DNA from 3 places in the Lysinibacillus sp. FSL M8-0216 genome. Region 3 is predicted to be linked to each of the others. Evidence: riboswitches for the same ligand, from Rfam matches in the RefSeq annotation. Region 3 holds a riboswitch; each other region holds the start of a gene.
What was found. A riboswitch is a leader RNA that binds a small molecule or an ion and turns the genes downstream of it on or off. The one in region 3 is predicted to bind cobalamin.

Region 1 (3,475 bases), 440 kb from region 3:
AATAATATCTGTAATTAAAGGGATTAATTGATCAGGCTCCAAACCTTCTACAACAGGCTGTGCTGCATGAGCCGTACGCCCGACTGGTTTCGCTCCAATAAAGACATCAAATTTACTTTTGCGATAGACAATCCCAATATCATCAAACACGGCTCGATAACAAGCCATTCCACAGCCATTGAAGCCAATATTTAATGTTTTCGGTAATGACATACCGCCAAGCTTTTCTTGAATTTCCTCCGCATATGGAATGGAATCTGCTTTTTCACCGTAGCAAAAATCACAAGCCTTCAACGATAACACATCACCAATTGGTGCTAATAAAAAGCCTACTTCCTGTAATTTCTCAGTGATACGTTCAGGCGTTGTTGTAGGTATTTTTAAATGGATTTGATGATCTGGTGTATATTCCATTGATCCTTCTTCTCCTACTACCTCTGCTAACGTCATCATTTGCTGTGGTGTGAAAAATTTATTAGCCACGCCAGGGCTCACTGCTAATTCAAAAATGGATTCTATTTTTTGTTGTACAAGCTTTGGAGTAACCTTGATAGCACTTGTTCCCTTTACCATTGCAAGTGCCGCTGTAGCCATTTCAAGTGCTGTTTTTTTCGGCTTTGGCATAACGGCTATACTGGGTTTATTCATTCTCCCTGCATTAGGGTCTGCCGCAAAGTCATTTCGTGCTGTTCCTGTCTCTTGATTCATCGCCCATGGCTCATTTTCTTCCCGTAAGCGTTGATGAGGACGTAATGGCTGTTTTTCCTCACCAAGTGTATATTTACGTTGGTAGCCTCGCGGTGTAATCATTTTATTATCATAGAAGAACGTAGATGAGTTTCCGATAATAACTGTTGTCAGCATACCAATATCATGTTCCAGCATTTCTGCCAATGTCGTCATCGTCACTTCCTGACGTTCTCGATAGGCACTTTTTACAAGCCCTACTGGTGTGTCAGGAGAACGATATTCTAAAAGAATTCGTTGCGCTTCGACAATTTGTCTTGTACGGCGACCACTTTTAGGATTGTATAAAGCAATAACAAAATCGGCCATAGCTGCGGCTTCCACACGCTTCGCAATTAAATTCCACGGAGTGAGATGGTCACTCAAACTAATGGTACAAGCATCATGCATAATGGGTGCACCAAGTAAACTAGCACATGAATTGATAGCTGAAATACCTGGGACAATCTCCACTTCAATACCAGTTGCCTCTGTCCAGCCTAGCTCAATTAATACTTCATACACCAATCCCGCCATACCATAAACGCCTGCATCTCCACTCGAAATGACCGAAACAATACTTCCTGCCTCTGCTTGACGAACGGCCTCCTGAGCACGTGACACTTCCTCTGTCATACCTGTACTGACAATGGATTTTGCGCTGACTAAATCTTGAATCAGTTCAACATAGGTTTTATAGCCTATGATCATGTCACTTTGTTGTAAAGCCTCTACTGCACGTGTCGTAATATGCTTAAAGTCTCCAGGCCCAAAGCCTACTACGAAAATTTTCCCTTTTTGCGCCATGTTTTTACCCCTCTTTCACCTTTTCAATCCCTTTAATGGCTGTTGTTTGCGCTGTTCGCTGTAATGTCCCTTCTCGAAGTGTAAAAACATGATCGTTATATAAGGATTCATGATGCAAATCCTGTACAAGTGTTCTAGCATGCTCCGTTGACGGTACACGATACCAATTCCCCTGAGGGTAAGCAATCACAACACAAGCATCCTTGCATCGTCCATTACAGCGCGTTCTTGTCGTATGTATTTCTTTATCTAGTGCGTTACGCTGTATTTCATCTCGTATAGCTTGGGTAATTTCCTCCCCATCCTTGTTCATACAGCTACTGCCATTGCAAATAAAGAGATGTGTTTTCATCCCCTCTAAATTCCACGTTGTCATCTTATATCTCCCCTCATTTGCTTTTGGAAAAAAGAAAAAACCTTTACTCTGCCGAAGAGTAAAGGTTTGTAGAAGCCAAATAAAAACGAATAGATTGAAAGACAGATCCTCGCTTTTGCTTCAACTTCTCCCTCCGAAAAGTTTGCATGCACAATCTGATAAGCAGGTTTCCTGACTTAAGCTTCATTTTACTGTCGCACCTTCCCTAGTTTGCACAGGTGGCATTGCGATTTCATCAGCTATTACAGTAGCGGGGGCTGTATTGGACTTTCACCAATTTCCCTATTATCTCGAGTTCTTCGAGCACTTATCGACGTTTTATATGAAATTTTTAATCGTATACATAATAGAAAACTGTCTTAATCATATCTTATTATTTTAAAATTTCAATATTTCTTTAAAAAATCATGACAAATTTATCAATTTCATAGGAGGGGTGAAAGCTATTAAAAATTTGAATTTGCCTTCTTTAATCCTAAAAAACGTTAGTTATCAGAATTTTCGACATTGATATTCTATTTTTAATTTTTTATAAAAAAAGTATAGCATAATTATGGAAATTCGTGATACACTTTGTCGTGAAATCTCACAACTTACTATTTTTCGGTGTAAAATGCTCGTCATTTTGCTTAAAAGGGAAGCCGGTTTAAGTCCGGCGCGGTCCCGCCACTGTAATAGGGAGCTTTATAGAAAATGTCACTGTCCAATGGATGGGAAGACCTATAAAGTGTTGAACTAGAGCCAGGAGACCTGCCGAACATAAGTGATCGTTTCAGCCTACGAGGATAGGTGTGCGGCTTAGCAGATGAAAATGTTATTTGCTTTTTTAGCTATGCACTTTTCCAACAACGGAAAAGTGCTTTTTTATTACGCACGCTACATTCTAAAAATCTATTTACAGTTTGGAGGAAAAAAATTGAAGCTGTCTTGGTGGAAACTTAGTTATTTTCTATTGGCTTTTTTAATGGTGCCAAAGCGTGCCTTCGCCATGCATATCATGGAAGGTTTTTTACCAATCGAATGGGCTATTTTTTGGTGGGTAATCTCCATCCCATTTATTATTTTAGGATTGCGCTCTATTCGTAAAACAATTGATGAAAACCCTGAAACAAAAATGATTCTGGGGCTGTCCGGTGCGTTTGCCTTTGTCCTATCAGCCTTAAAAATCCCTTCAGTTACAGGGAGCTGCTCACATCCAACAGGAGTAGGTCTCGGAACAGTATTATTTGGACCGTTAGCCATGAGTGTCATCGGGACAATTGTTTTATTATTTCAATCTTTACTTTTAGCTCATGGTGGGATCACAACATTAGGGGCTAATGCATTTTCGATGGCTATTGTAGGACCGTTTATCGCCTACTTTGTATTTAAAGGGGCAAAACAATTGGGGTTATCGTTTTCATTAGCTGTTTTCTTTGCGGCCATGCTTGGGGATTTAGGTACATATGTGGTGACTTCCATTCAATTAGCACTAGCCTTCCCATCTGAAGTTGGAGGCTTTATGGCTTCCTTTACAAAGTTCGCAAGTATTTTTGCCTTAACACAAATCCCATTAGCTGTGAGTGA
Region 2 (3,475 bases), 280 kb from region 3:
CCTTCATTATTATAAATCGAAAAGAGATAATAAAAACCTATAAGGTTTATTTAATGTAGTTTAAGGGGATGATGTGAATGGGGAAGATAGTTACTGAAGAAGAATTCATGAAAGGCTGTTTGAAATTAGCTCCACCTAATTCAAAGATAAGGAAAATTGAGAAGGATGGATATACATTTTTTCAAATAGGGGATCTAAATATAGATAGAGCTGCTAGATTATTTAAAGATTTAATTAAATAATAGTATTTTTTTAAAAGAGGTTATTCTTGATGGATAGCTTCTTTTTGTTTACTTCTTAGATAAATCAATTATTACTTGCTTATAAAATTAATTCTCCCCTTTAATGTATTAAATTGGTATAATTGTACTAATAATGTATGAGGGAGAGAATTAATTGAAAAAGTTAAAATTTATAATTCCATTGTTGTTTTGTTTGTTAATTGGATTAGGTATGAATAACGCTAGTGCATCAGAAGGAGTATCAATTTATATAAACGGTGAGAAACAATCGTTTAGTAATCAAGCAGTAATAGAAAACGGTAGTACATTAGTTCCTTTAAGAGGTATTTTTGAATCACTTGGTGCTAATGTCCAGTGGAATCAATCTACTCAAACAATTGACGCTTCAAAAGGTAATACAAAAGTATGGCTGAAAATAGGTTCGAAAAATGCTAAAGTAAATGATAATGCTATAAATTTATCTGTTCCAGCACAAGTTAAGAGTGGAAAAACACTTGTTCCACTTAGATTTATTAGTGAGTCATTAGGGGCAAATGTCCAATGGAATCAAAAAACTCAAACGGTAACAATTACTGGAGATTCAAATAATAAAAAAACGGAAAATGAAGAAAAGAAAGTTCCAACTTTAAAAATTGGCGAGACTTTTTCAGATGATCAAATAGAAGTTACACTTAAAAAAGTGGAATATGTAGATGGTGTTGATAAGGGATTTAATGTTTATTTATCTGTAACTAATAAATCTGAAAAGCCGTTAATTTATCCTGGTGGATTGCGATTTAAAATTAATGAGTCTAAATATGAAAAAGAAATAAATGACATTGGATATATAAATCATTTTAATTCAAAAGGATATATTTACAAAGGGGAAACAACGGAAGGACATTATCAGTATCTCTTTGACAAAGATATATCAATTAAAGAAATAGAATATAACACAGGGATTGTTAATTATCCTAAAGCAAAGTGGATTGTTGAATAAATAATTAGGTCGCCTTTTGATAGGTGGCTTTTTTAATTGCCTTCCTTTTCCAATTTCTTGACAGTAGGTAAACTACATATTACAATTTAGTTTGATAGTCAGTAAGGAATATTTACTCTACTATTTCTGACATCTTTTAAACGGCTAGAAATCAACTGAATAGCGTGTAGTAATAGGTGTAAATTGCGTGCAATTTGCTTAAAAGGGAAGTCGGTGTGAATCCGACACTGTCCCGCAACTGTAAATGTGAGCGACTTTTCAGCAACCACTGTCAAATGATGGGAAGGGGAAAAGTGGCGATGACCATGAGTCAGGATACCTGCCTAGTTACGAGTACACACCATAAACCTACGAGGAATAGGAGGTGGCATGTTGACAAAACAGAATGCTCTGTTCGTCACAGTACGTCATACGCCCAAAGTTCATGAAAGGGTTCATTTTAGAACTCCTTCACATTTACTTAGGGTTTGTTTGGCATTGTGTGATGAAGCACATTAAAGCGAAGGATTTCCTCAAACATAGTAGGAAGTCCTTTTTGTTTTGAAAATATGTACGCAAAGGGGATGCACATAGGATGAATATTCATGCAACGACAACACAGGAAACGCCTTTTGTAGATATGACGATTTGTAAGCAGCCACGGACAGAAATTGCTAAGAAAGCGAAAACAAGAATGGTGGTCGAATCACTAATTGATCAATTATTAGCAACGAGACTGATTCGCAACGATCGTTTTTTTGAGCAAATCTTATATAATAAAGACATTATTTGGATACAAAATGGGGAGGTAGAAGGCCATCTTTTTGCTCAGGCGAATTTAACGGATCAACTGAAAACGAAGACGAATAGCTTTATGATGTATATGCCAACCAACCCTATTGTTTATGAGGTGAATGGGGAGCAGTACCACTTAATTACACGCATTGATTCAACACGAGCAAAGCCTAATCTTGACCGTCTTTCACAGGAGCCCAATCCAGTGTTAAGCGCTGCACGTGTCAATGATTTACTATGCTCGATTGTCATACGTTTTTATGAAACGTATATGAACGATTTAGAGCAAATTCCTCATCAGGATAAACTAATTGCATTTGCACAGCAGGAATACACGCAGTTTCTTCAAGCCGTTAAGGAATTAAATGATTATCACTTTAATTGGCATCCACGTGGGAACGGCCACGAGCTATTATTAACATTAATTGATCAACTACAAATATTAAAAAGTCAGCCTGGAAAAGTAGTTATCGACTTCACGAATACGCAAGGTTATGTGGTGGTTGAACCTGCCTATCCGGTGCACAAGCCTTCAAAGAAAGCTGTTGGTGCCATATAAAAGCAAGCCCTCCATGAAGCGGAGGGCTTGCTTTATTTTTTGTAGGGATATTCTACCTTCATCTGAAGTACTAGTTCAACAGATTTGCCATGCTAGTACATGAACTTAGCTCTGACAATGCATGGCTGCTTGCGCCTCTTGCCAAGGGACAGAATAGCCTTTACCTTTTGAACAAAAAATGCTAGAAGAACTGTATTCAGGGTCGGCATTTTTATCATAGCCTATTTGAGATATTACTTCTTCTGCATGATGACACAAATCATAGCCATCAAATTGGAGGGTAAGCGCACCTTTCCCATTTGTATAGGCGGCAAAAATCGTGCTATAGCTCATGAAGGTCGCTACTGGTGCACGTCCTGTTAATACAACTTCTGTTTCAGTGAGTACAGGGTCGTCGAAGGTGCCAGCAGCCTGTTGAATGTCGGTCATCATACGGCCAATAAAGTCATTGGAAGCCTTCATTTTAAAGCGATAATACGGCTCAAGCAGGACGTTCTGTGCTTGTTCCAGTCCTTGGCGCAGTGCTCGGAAAGTGGCTTCTCGGAAATCACCGCCAGACGTATGTTCATTATGTCCACGTCCCGTTAAAAGCGTAAAATGAATATCTGCTACTGCGTAGCCTGTGAGTAAGCCATGATGATCACGTTCAAACAAATGCTTCTCTACGAGGCGCTGGTTGCCCACTGATAAATCATCCGCATGGCAGGCATTGCTAAAGGTAATGCCAGTCCCACGTTCATTTGGCTGCATTAATAAATGAATTTCTGCATAATGCTTAAGTGGTTCAAAATGTCCGTAGCCTGTAACGGTTGTCGCAATTGTTTCCAAATATAATATTTGCGGCTCTCCAAAAGAGATGTTTAATGTAAAGCGCTTCAATAATACTTCTATCAGTACCTCTAACTGAATGACACCCATTAT
Region 3 (3,475 bases):
TATGAATTTGTGTTTCATCCTTAACACTTGATGTAGCAAGCTTGAAGGCATTGACCGCCCAGTCTAAGTAAGCCCCCCATTCTTCTTTACGAAGAGGTAACCCTTCACGGAGTGCTGGTTCATCCACTTGAATAATGGAGATGCCAGCCGCTTCTAGTGCTTCCACTTCCCTGCGAAGTGCTAATGCAATTTGATAAGCCACATCTTTTCGAGAAATATCATCGCGTACAAAGGACCAATTTAAAATGGTCACTGGCCCTGTCAGCATCCCTTTTACAAAGCGCTTCGTTAAGCTTTGGGCATACGCAGACTCTTTCACGGTAATGGCTGAAGACCATGCAACATCTCCATAAATAATTGGAGGCTTCACACAGCGAGAGCCATACGAAACAACCCATGCTTTTTCAGTAAAGGCAAAGCCCGTCAATTTCTCACCGAAATATTCAACCATGTCTGTCCGTTCAAATTCTCCATGAACTAGTACATCCATATCAAGATCCTCCTGCAAGTGAATCCAGCGCTTTGTTTCCAGTTCAATAAATGCTTCATAGTCTTCATTCGACAATTGTTTCTTTCGCCAAGCATTACGATTTCTCTTCACCTCATCAGATTGAGGGAAGCTGCCAATTGTCGTTGTTGGGAAAAGGGGTAGTCCTAATGCCTGCTGCTGTATTTTTTGACGTTGACTAAAATCATTATGTCGCTCAAAATCCTTTGTTGATAAGGATTGAGCGGCTTGTTGGATAATCTTATTTTGACGAATTGAATGATTTTTTAGTGCTTCAATGGCCTTCATACTTGCTGAGAAATTATGACGTAGCGTTCCGTCTTGATTTTTTCTATATTTAGTGAGCTCAATAAGCTCTTCGATTTTTTCATCAGCAAACGCCAGTGCTTGTTTGAGAACAGGGTCCAGCTTCTTTTCAAGTGAAGTAGATATTGGCACATGTTGAAGGCTACTTGAGGGTTGAATCCACAATTCCTTAGCATCGCTAAGCTTTTCAATAGCTTGAATCGTGGCGTTAGCCTCCGCTAGGTTGGAACGCCATATATCACGACCATTAACAATACCAATAGCTAAAACTTTATCCTGAGGGAAACCAAATTTTCGAAGGGACTCCATATTCCCTTTATAGCCATGTACGAAATCTAAACCAAACCCTTGGACAGGCAATGTAATCAATGTTTCATAGGAGCATAATGCTTCAAAATATGTTTGTAGCATTAGTTTTGCTGCTGGAACGGTTGTCGCTAACTGAGCATAGATTTCCTGTACTAGCTTCCGTTCTGCTGAGTCGAGTGTCGTCACTAAAGAAGGCTCTTCTAATTGAATCCACTGGGCACCTGCATCTACTAATTCTTGAATAATCTGAGCATAGAGAGGTAATAGAGCTAATAAATATTCGACCTGCGTTAATTTATTGTAGCCCTTAGTTAACTTATAAAATGTATAGGGGCCAATAAGTGTCGGCTTCGCAATAATACCGAACGCTTCTTTTGCCTCTAAAAAGTCGGCCAATACCTTATTTTCAGTTAGTTGCAGCGGTTGCCCTTCATATTCAGGGACAATGTAGTGATAGTTGGTATTAAACCATTTGGTCATTTCACTAGCTACTGCTGAATGATTGCCTCTCGCTACACTGTAGTAGGTATGTAAATCTACCCTTCCACCTTGCCAGTTAAAGCGCTTGGGTACTAAGCCAAACATTAAGGCTGTATCTAACATTCTATCGTACAATGTGAAATCCCCCACTGTCACCATATCGATGCCAGATTGTAGCTGCTTTTCAATCCGCGATAACCGAATACTTTTTAGGGTTTCCTGAAAATCCTCTTCCGTTCGTTCTTGACGCCAAAATGCTTCTAACGCCTTCTTCCATTCGCGATCATCTCCGATATATGGATAGCCAATGAGTGTACTAGTATAAGTCATATTTAATCTCCCTTTCATCAATAAGTTTATGGTTACTTGCTCTTACAAATTTGTGTCATCCCATGCTAGATTCAGTGGCTCTATATGAAAACCAGTGGACTTTGCTCTGGAATACAGAATAGTAGCATAAAAAAAAGCCATTCCCCTTCTCGGAAAATGGCTGCATGGTAAATTTATTAAGACAAAAACAATACGAAAAAGTAGAATTTTCGTAAAATCACTTGTTATCGCACAGTGCCTTTTTGGTCACTATTCACCACCTATTTCCACGTAGGTATTTGGTGTGTACTAGAAATTGGCAGGTCTCCTGGCTTCTCATCAACACGCCTCACAGCCTTCCCGGTTTCCCAGTGGCATTTGTGATTTGCTCCGAATTACAGTTGCGGGACAGCGTCGGATTTGCACCGACTTCCCTTTTAAGCCAGACTTTCATCTGGCACCATTTCTTACACTATATTCAGTTATGCCCATACTATACCATATATTTCAGAATAGTAGAAATTGTTTTTACATAAAACTTTATCTATTTACTCTGTTTTTAATTATCAACAATTGGGCTCTTAGTGATAATGCCTTATATTAATTGAACTGATTCCACATTAATTGTACAAGAAAACTATTTATAATCTTTAATTCCAGCTTCAAAAGCCTGTCTATCTCCATTTTCAATCCCGTGCAATGCTTCTTGTAAAGCAAATGTACTTTTATAAAATTTAACTCGTTCAGAAATTTCCTGACCATTAGGATATAGGTTAATACACATATCAAAAAAATCCTCACCATAGCTAGAAAGTATTCCAGCAAAGTCATACGCTGGATCTCCTAAACCCGAACCACCAAAGTCTATTATCCCAGAAATCATACTTGTTTCTGGATCCCACAAAATGTTAGATGCACCGAAATCTCCGTGTATAAGCGTTATATCTAAATTGGAGAATGCCTTCCCGTTTAAAAACGTTTCAAAAGATTGTGAGATTTCCTGTTGAGCGTCTTTTCTCATAAAAGGAAATAATTTATTTCGAATCTTATTATACAAGTTATACATCTCTTCATGAGGATTACGAACCTTTAGTTTCAAATCTCGACTTGCTTTTTCTCCTGATATAGAATGAAGTTCTACAAGAAAAGAAACAAGTTGTTTTGCCAACCCTTTAACTAAATCAACACGCTTCACACCTATTAAACTTTCCTTCCACAAAGGAACACCATCTATTAGATGATATCCGGTGAAGACCTTACCTGGTTCTAACTCTTCAAAAGATTGATAAATTGGATTCGGAATAGGAGTTGAAATGGTACCTTTAATGTATTTTAAAATTTCCGTCTCTCTTTTTAATTGATTGATTCCAATTTTATATTTTGGAAACCTAAAAACCAAAGATTTGTTTACAATTAACACATCATTATTCTGTCCAATTTCATTAGGATAAATGTCTTCAATGGAAAGGTCGGAATAAAGCGATTGAATGTTTTCAATAAAGTTATTATTCATTAGTAATACTCCCTTTCAGTCTCTTTCTAGCTTTTTGATACGTAAACTCT

Region 1: another riboswitch for cobalamin. It lies ahead of MKX57_RS14655 ((2Fe-2S) ferredoxin domain-containing protein); the one in region 3 lies ahead of metE (5-methyltetrahydropteroyltriglutamate--homocysteine S-methyltransferase).
Region 2: another riboswitch for cobalamin. It lies ahead of MKX57_RS11100 (hypothetical protein); the one in region 3 lies ahead of metE (5-methyltetrahydropteroyltriglutamate--homocysteine S-methyltransferase).

Annotation. Positions count from the first base shown of each region.
Region 1 is NZ_CP152007.1:2,983,564-2,987,038, forward strand. It holds gene cobJ (precorrin-3B C(17)-methyltransferase) at 1-1,533, opposite strand, end outside; gene MKX57_RS14655 ((2Fe-2S) ferredoxin domain-containing protein) at 1,538-1,909, opposite strand; cobalamin riboswitch at 2,053-2,235, opposite strand; cobalamin riboswitch at 2,497-2,682, shown strand; gene MKX57_RS14660 (energy-coupling factor ABC transporter permease) at 2,826-3,475, shown strand, end outside.
Region 2 is NZ_CP152007.1:2,258,472-2,261,946, forward strand. It holds gene MKX57_RS11085 (hypothetical protein) at 1-43, shown strand, start outside; gene MKX57_RS11090 (hypothetical protein) at 78-242, shown strand; gene MKX57_RS11095 (copper amine oxidase N-terminal domain-containing protein) at 397-1,221, shown strand; cobalamin riboswitch at 1,379-1,563, shown strand; gene MKX57_RS11100 (hypothetical protein) at 1,796-2,554, shown strand; gene MKX57_RS11105 (translation factor GTPase family protein) at 2,660-3,475, opposite strand, start outside.
Region 3 is NZ_CP152007.1:2,542,697-2,546,171, forward strand. It holds gene metE (5-methyltetrahydropteroyltriglutamate--homocysteine S-methyltransferase) at 1-1,933, opposite strand, end outside; cobalamin riboswitch at 2,213-2,392, opposite strand; gene MKX57_RS12420 (aminoglycoside phosphotransferase family protein) at 2,550-3,425, opposite strand.